DNA from 2 places in the Nocardioides sp. HDW12B genome. Region 1 is predicted to be linked to the other one. Evidence: riboswitches for the same ligand, from Rfam matches in the RefSeq annotation. Region 1 holds a riboswitch; the other holds the start of a gene.
The links. A riboswitch is a leader RNA that binds a small molecule or an ion and turns the genes downstream of it on or off. The one in region 1 is predicted to bind cobalamin.
Positions count from the first base shown of each region.

Region 2: another riboswitch for cobalamin. It lies ahead of G7072_RS05230 (prenyltransferase/squalene oxidase repeat-containing protein); the one in region 1 lies ahead of G7072_RS13755 (ribonucleoside-diphosphate reductase subunit alpha).

Region 1 is NZ_CP049867.1:2,936,698-2,940,673, forward strand. Features, by position in the region: gene G7072_RS13740 (YdeI/OmpD-associated family protein) at 1-12, shown strand, start outside; gene G7072_RS13745 (hypothetical protein) at 49-1,425, opposite strand; gene G7072_RS13750 (SigE family RNA polymerase sigma factor) at 1,422-2,012, opposite strand; cobalamin riboswitch at 2,102-2,319, shown strand; gene G7072_RS13755 (ribonucleoside-diphosphate reductase subunit alpha) at 2,458-3,976, shown strand, end outside.
Region 2 is NZ_CP049867.1:1,093,007-1,096,982, reverse strand. Features, by position in the region: gene G7072_RS05240 (CbiQ family ECF transporter T component) at 1-273, opposite strand, end outside; gene G7072_RS05235 (hypothetical protein) at 280-1,239, opposite strand; gene G7072_RS05230 (prenyltransferase/squalene oxidase repeat-containing protein) at 1,239-2,321, opposite strand; cobalamin riboswitch at 2,392-2,538, opposite strand; gene lepA (translation elongation factor 4) at 2,610-3,976, opposite strand, start outside.

The DNA.
Region 1 (3,976 bases):
CCGCCCGGCTGACCCGGCGGCGGACGCGGGCCGGCGTGCCTGCGGTCGTCAGTCGGCCAGCTCGTACTCGGCGACGTAGAAGCCGAGCGTCTCGTCCGGCCCCGTCAGCCGTCGCTGCACCACGGTCCGCGACTCCCCGGGGGTGAGCAGCAGCGTGTCGTCTCCGGGGCCGTAGCTGCCCGAGGGTCCGGCGGCGGACTTCCCGAGCGGTTCACCGTCCACCGAGGTTGACCACCGCACGTCACGCCCGTCGTTGCCGGCGCCGACCTCGACGAAGGTCGTCTCGCGCACCGGCCCGACCCGGTGCTCGAGGACGTCCGCGCCCGGCTCGGAGGCGACCAGGTCGGCCAGGGCCCAGGTGTGGCCCTCCCGCTCGATCAGCCGGTCGACCTCGATCCCCGTGCCCGCGACCCGGGCCGGCGCGCCGTCGGCGTACGCCCCGAGGGCGACGAACGCGCCCGGGACCGACACCGGTCGACTCGGCCCGCGCTGGTCGGGGTGGATGCTGGCGGTGAGCTCGACGGTGTCGCCGACCCGGAAGCGTCCCCCGTCCTCCTTCTTCGTCCCGGCGAGCTCGAAGCCGAACCACCCGCCGCCGCCCGCGTCGCGCGGTGCCGAACCGGCGCACGAGGTGCCGCTCCAGCCGCGCTCCCCGTCCACGCGCACGCGGATCATGTGGTCCTGGGCGTCGGCCGTGCACACGTCGGTCAGCCGCAGCATGCCCTCGGGGACCTCGACCTCGAAGGACACCGACGCCTGGCCCGGCCGGCCGATCGCGGCGCCCAGCAGCTCGGCGCCGTCGACCTGGTCGCGGAAGACGATGCCCTGACCGCTCACGCCGGGCGGCACCTCGTCGCCGAGCGTGTAGACGGCGATCGCCATCTCGCCGTCCGTCTCGGCGGCCGGCACCAGCCGGTAGGACGCCGGCCCACCGGGCGGGACCAGCCGCCACGTCTCGAAGCCCCTCGCGCCGCCGGTCCAGCCGGCGGTGAGCTCGCCGGCCTGCCGGTCGACGAGGCTGCCGGTGACCGGCCCCTCGACCGCGCCTCCCGTACCGGCGTTGACGGTCCAGCTGACCAGCCGGGGCTCGTCGGTCGCCGGCAGGCGCAGGTCCAGCGGCCGGTCGGCCGGGCCCTCGACGCCGCCGGAGAAGTCGTAGGTGAAGCCGTTCGAGACCAGGCTCTCCGGAGCCGTCCGGCCGGCGAGGTCGCGCTCGGAGGCGGGCTCCGGCGGAGCCACCTCCAGCGCGCGGAGGGCGGGTACGGCGAGCACCGCGCCGGCGACGCAGGCCGCCGCGACGACGGCCCGACGACGGCGTACGGCGCGGACGCGCCCGCGGACGGCACCGGCGCGGCCGTGCAGGCCGTCGTCGTGGGCCAGGTCGGCGTGCTCGGCCAGGGTGGTCCTCAGGTCGTCGATCCTCATCGTGCCTCCCCCTCTCCGGGGCCGGCGACGAGCGCCGGGTCGATCCTCAGCTTGGCCAGGGCCTTGCTGGTCTGGCTCTTGACGGTGCCGACGCTGCAGTCGAGGACCCGGGCGGTGTCGGCCTCGGACAGGTCCTCGAAGAAGCGCAGCACCACGACGGCCCGCTGCTTGCGCGGCAGACGCCCCAGGGCGTCCCACAGGTCGTGACGGTGGTCGCTGGCGCCGGCGAAGTCGCCGGCCCCGGCGTCGGGGAGCTCCTCGGTGGGGCGCTCACCGTTCCACTTGCGCCGCCAGGCGCTGGCGAAGGTGTTCACCAGGACGCGGCGGACGTAGGGCTCGGGCTCGCCGTCGATGCGGCCCCAGGCGAACCACGCCTTGGTCAGCGCGGTCTGCAGCAGGTCCTCGGCCAGGGCGTGGTCGCGGGTGAGCAGGTAGGCGAGCCGCAGCAGGCGGCTGGAGCGGGCCTCGACGAAGTCGTCGAAGCCCACCCGTCCGGGGTCGCCGGTCCGCTCCCCGCGCCCGGCCCGGGGCCTGGCCTCGTCGCGTCCGGTGGTCGTCGTGTTCACACCCTCTGTACCGCCCGGCATGGGTGAATGGTTGCCCAGAGCGTCTGGGATTTTCCCTTTCGACACGCCGCCCCAAGATGTGGTCCCACTTTTCGCCGCGGCCCCTACATATGGTGGCGCACGCAGCTGGTTCCCGACGTCAGCCAGACGTCGGGAGGCAAGAGGGAACCCGGTTCGACTCCGGGACTGCCCCGCAGCGGTGAGTGGGAACGACAGCCGTCATGAGCACTGGGCGCGAGCCTGGGAAGCGACGGCCGGTAGGGGTCGACCGAGCGATCGGGAGGCGCGCCCACGAGTCCGAAGACCTGCCAGCGCGCCGGACCCGCCGGGTCCGGTGGTCCGAGGCCTCGTGGGACGGCCGACGGCTGCTGCGTCGCTGCGCCGGGTCACCCTCGGACGTTGCCGTCGTACGCCGTCGCCTGCTCGCGAGCCGGACCCTCCAGGACCGATCTCGCGAGGAGAGAGCATGACGGTCACCGCAGCAACCAGCCCAGCACCCACCCCCTCCCCCCAGGGCCGCACCACGATGCAGGTGCGCAAGAGGAACGGCGACTCCGAGGTCGTCGATCTCAACAAGATCGTGCGCGCGGTCGACCGCTGCGCCGACGGGCTGGTCGACGTCGACCCGATGCGGGTCGCGACCCGCACCATCAGCGGGCTGTACGACGGTGCCACCACCGCCGAGCTCGACCGGCTGTCGATCCGCACCGCCGCCGACATGATCGGCGAGGAGCCGGAGTACTCCCGGCTCGCCGCCCGGCTGCTCGCCGGCTACGTCGACAAGGAGGTCCGCAACCAGGGCGTCGCCTCCTTCAGCCAGTCGGTCGCGCTCGGCCACGCCGAGGGCCTCATCGGCGACGAGACGGCGGCGTTCGTCAAGGACAACGCCCGCAAGCTCGACTTCGCCGTCGACCACGGGGCCGACCGGCGCTTCGAGTACTTCGGGCTCCGCACCGTCTACGACCGCTACCTGCTGCGCCACCCCCAGACCCGCGAGGTGGTGGAGACGCCGCAGTACTTCCTGCTGCGCGTCGCCTGCGGTCTGGCGCAGAGCCCGGCCGAGGCGATCACGTTCTACCGGCTGATGTCGTCGCACGCCTACCTGCCGAGCAGCCCGACGCTGTTCAACTCCGGCACGCGCCACCAGCAGATGTCGTCGTGCTACCTCGTCGACTCCCCGCGCGACGACCTCGACTCGATCTACTCCCGCTACGCCCAGGTGGCGAAGCTGTCGAAGTTCGCCGGCGGGATCGGCATCGCCTTCTCCCGGGTCCGCTCGCGCGGGGCGCTGATCCGCGGCACCAACGGCCAGTCGAACGGGATCGTGCCGTTCCTGCGCACGCTCGACGCGTCGGTCGCCGCGGTCAACCAGGGCGGTCGCCGCAAGGGCGCGGCCTGCGTCTACCTCGAGCCGTGGCACCCCGACGTCGAGGAGTTCCTCGAGCTGCGCGACAACACCGGCGAGGACGCGCGCCGCACCCACAACCTCAACCTGGCCCACTGGGTGCCCGACGAGTTCATGCGCCGCGTGGAGGCCGACGAGCTCTGGTCGCTCGTCGACCCCGACCAGGCGCCGGAGCTGCCCGACATGTGGGGCGAGGCGTTCGACGTCGCCTACCGCCGGGTCGAGGCCGAGGGCCGCTTCGTCAAGCAGGTCAGGGCGCGCGACCTCTACAGCCGGATGATGCGCACGCTGGCGCAGACCGGCAACGGCTGGATGACCTTCAAGGACGCCGCCAACCGCACCTGCAACCAGACCCGGGACACCCCCGGCGGCCCGGTCGTGCACCTGTCGAACCTGTGCACCGAGATCATCGAGGTCTCCTCCGACGACGAGACCGCCGTGTGCAACCTCGGCTCGGTCAACCTCGCCCAGCACCTGGCGTCGGTCTCGGTGCCCGAGAGCCTCGAGGTGACCGAGGCGCTGGACTGGGAGAAGCTGCGCGCCACCGTGCGCACGGCGGTACCGCTGCTCGACCGCGTCA
Region 2 (3,976 bases), 1.8 Mb from region 1:
GACGCCACCCAGGACGAGGTAGAGCCGGAACGACAGCGCCCATGGTGCGTCGGTGCGCCGCGCGAGCACGGTGACCGAGGCGACCAGCACGATCAGGACGAGCAGCCAGGGGTTGGTCGTCCGGGTCGCCGCGGCGGCCAGCCCGAGGGCCCACAGCCACCAGGCGACCGGGTGCAGGTCGCGCGGCAGCCGCCGACGGCGACCCGTGGTCGCCGCGGCGGCTGTCGTGGCGGAGCCGGCGCTCGTGGCCCCGGCCTCCGGTGGGTGCGTCACGCCGGGTCAGGACCTCCGACGTCGTGCCATGACGAGGGCCGAGGCGGCGAGCCCGGCGATGCAGACGCCCGCCACGCCCAGCAGGGCGAGGTCGCTGCCCGTCATGCCCGCGGCATCGGCGCTGACCGGGGTCGCGAGCTCGCCCGAGGTCACCGTCTCGCCCTCGGAGGGCTCGAGCAGGTCGGTCGGCTCGTCGCGACCCGCACCCCGCTGCTTGGCGGGAGCGTCGTCATCCTTCTTCCGGTCCGACTTCTTCTCACCCTTCGTGTCGGCCTTCTTCTCGCGTGCTGCCTTCTCCCTGACCTTCGGACCGGCCTGCTCCGCGGCCGAGGCGCTCGCGCTCGGTGCGGTGGAGGCGGACGCGGAGGGCGCCGGGGCCGACGTCGACGGCGTGGCCGACGGCTGGCTCGGTGAGGGTGAGGGCTTCGTGCTCCCCCCGGACCCACCGGCCGGCTTCGAGGGTGACGGGGACGGCTTCGTGCTCGGGGAGCCGTCGGGGGCCCCCGAGCCGCCGCCCTGGTAGGCCCAGCCCACCGAGCCACCGGTCGGCACCCGGAGGGAGGCGTAGCCGTAGGAGCTCACGTTCCAGCTGGCCGAGGTGCCGTTGGACCAGTAGAGCTTCCAGAAGGCGCTCGCCGGCGGCGTCTGCTGGCAGGACTGCTCCGCGGGGTAGCCCTGGATCTTGCAGACGAAGCCCGGCTCGGAGCTGACCTCCTCGACCGGCACGCCGGCGGCCTCCATCGCGGCCTTGGCCGTCCGGCCGCTGCCGGACGCGCAGTACTTCGCGCCCTCGGCGCCGTCGCCGGGGTTCCGGTCGACCACGATCGTGACGCCGGTCCCCGGCGAGCACGCGCCGGCCGAGGCGACCGCGGGAGCCCCGCCCGCCACGACCGGGAGGGCAGCGAACGAGACCGCGAGGGCGGCGACCACGGTCGCCGCCCTCGACGGAGCGAGCCGGAGCTGCATCAGCCGATCAGGTTCTGCGAGACCAGCGCCTGCGCGGAGGCGTTGTGCCAGTAGTACAGCCGGTCGGCGGTGATGTCGCGTCGCTTGGCCGCGGCGAGGTCGGCCGCGGTGTAGGCGATGGCGCCCACGTCGGCCTTGTCGAGCGCGGTCTGGTTGGCGATCTTCGTGGTGACTCGCAGCTTCGCGACCCAGCGGGCGGCGTCGCGGGCGGCGGCGCTGCGACCGAGCTCGGACAGTGCGTGCGCCGCGAGGCCGGTGGAGTTCGCGTTGCGGACTCCCTCGTCGCTGAAGGAGCCGTTGGCGGCCTGCGTCCGCAGGAGCCACCGTCGGGCGTCGGCGAGCGCGGTGTCGACGACAGGGTCGCTGCCGCTCGTGCGCTCGAACTCGGCCAGGGCCAGCACGGCGAAGGCCGTGGCGTCCACGCTCGGCCCGCTCTCCTCGTCGGTGCCGCCGTCACAGGTGAAGTCGGCCGAGTCCATGTAGGTCCGGAAGAAGCCGGCCTCGCACTGCTGCTGCAGCAGGAAGTCGGTCGCGCGCTCCGCGCTCGCGGCGCCCGGGGCGTCCAGGGTCAGGGCTCGCACGACGAAGCTCTGCGTGATCGTGTTGCTGTAGTCCGGCGCGCCCTCGTCCTTCGCGCGCCCCGCCTCGGGCCCGCTCGTGACGAGACGGTCCTCGAGGCGCTCGTCGAGGCCGGGCTCGAAGGTGTCGGCGTCGACGCCCTCGCCGAGGACGAAGGTCAGGGTCTTGCCGATCCCGCCTGCGGAGTCGTTGCCTCCGGGCGCGTAGTAGTCGGCGCCGTCGCGCTCGAAGCGGTCGAGCACCCGGTCGCGGGCCGCTGCCCGGACGCCGGCGGTCTGCATGGCCGTGGCGGCGTCGAGCGTCACGCCCGGGCTGGAGTACTGCACCCCGTCGTAGGTCGTGAACAGCATGCCGTCCTGCAGCTGCGAGGTCAGCCAGCCGGAGGTGGCGCTCGCCGGAGCCGTGGCGGCCTGGGCGGCCGGGCCGACGAACGTCGTACCGGCGGCGACGGCGAGGGTGGTGAGTCCCAGGAGGGCTCGGTGAGCAGAGCGCTGGAAGCGCATCGGTTTCCCTTCCCGCTGCAATGCAGGCAGGACCCCGGGAGGGAGTCCACCTGCGTTCCGCGACAGCGTGGATGTCAGATCCCCTGGCCGCAGGTGTTCCGGCTCCCCTCCCGAGGGAGGGCTACGGTTGCGGGTCAGCGCCGGACTTGGACCGGCTTCCCCTGGCAGGCGAGGTGAATGAGTTGTGTGCCGCCGGACGGCGGCGCCTCACCCTAGCACCGCTCGGGCACCCCTCCCCTGTGGCGTACGTCGCCCCGCGTGCGCTGCGCGCGGAGCCTGCGGGAGGCGCTACTTCTTGTCCTTCGGACCCGGGTCGCTGGTGTTGAGGGCGGCGATGAACGCCTCCTGGGGGACCTCGACGCGGCCCACCATCTTCATCCGCTTCTTGCCGGCCTTCTGCTTCTCCAGCAGCTTGCGCTTGCGGCTGATGTCACCGCCGTAGCACTTGGCGAGCACGTCCTTGCGGATGGCGCGGATGGTCTCGCGCGCGATGACACGGCTGCCGATGGCGGCCTGGATCGGCACCTCGAACTGCTGGCGCGGGATGAGCTCCTTGAGCTTGCCGACCAGCGAGACGCCATAGGCGTAGGCGGCGTCGCGGTGCACGATCGCGCTGAACGCGTCGACCGGGTCGCCGTGCAGCAGCACGTCGACCTTGACGAGGTCGGCGGCCTGGTCGCCGGTGGTCTCGTAGTCGAGCGAGGCGTAGCCCTTGGTGCGCGACTTCAGGTTGTCGAAGAAGTCGAAGACGATCTCGGCCAGCGGGATCGTGTAGCGCATCTCGAGGCGCTCCTCGGACAGGTAGTCCATGCCCTGGAGGTTGCCGCGCTTGGCCTGGCAGAGCTCCATGATGGTGCCGATGTGCTCCTTCGGCGTGAGGATCGTGGCCTTCACCACCGGCTCGCGCACCTCGGCGATCTTGCCCGCGGGGAACTCGCTGGGGTTGGTGACCTGGGCCGTCGAGCCGTCGTCCATCGTCACGTCGTAGACGACGTTGGGGGTGGTGGAGATCAGGTCGAGGTTGAACTCGCGCTCCAACCGCTCACGGACGATCTCCATGTGCAGCAGGCCGAGGAAGCCGCAGCGGAACCCGAAGCCCAGCGCGCCGGAGGTCTCCGGCTCGTAGGCCAGCGCCGCGTCGTTGAGCTGCAGCTTGTCGAGCGCCTCGCGCAGGGTCGGGTAGTCGTCGCCGTCGATCGGGTAGAGACCCGCGAACACCATCGGGTTGGGGTGCTTGTAGCCGCTCAGCGGCTCGGTCGCGCCGTTGTTCTGCCACGTCACCGTGTCGCCGACGCGGGACTGGCGGACCTCCTTCACCCCGGTGATGAGGTAGCCGACCTCGCCGACGCCGAGCTCGGCGGACTTCAGCGGCTCGGGCGAGATGACGCCGACCTCGAGCATCTCGTGCACCGCGCCGGTCGACATCATCTTGATCCGGTCGCGGTGGGTGAGGCTGCCATCGAAGACGCGCACGTAGGTGACGACGCCGCGGTAGGTGTCGTAGACGGAGTCGAAGATCAGCGCGCGCGCCGGGGCGTCGGCGTCGCCGGTGGGCGGCGGGGTCTGGCGCACGATCTCGTCGAGCAGCTCGGGCACGCCCTCGCCGGTCTTGGCCGAGACGCGCAGCACCTCGGACGGGTCGCAGCCGATGATGC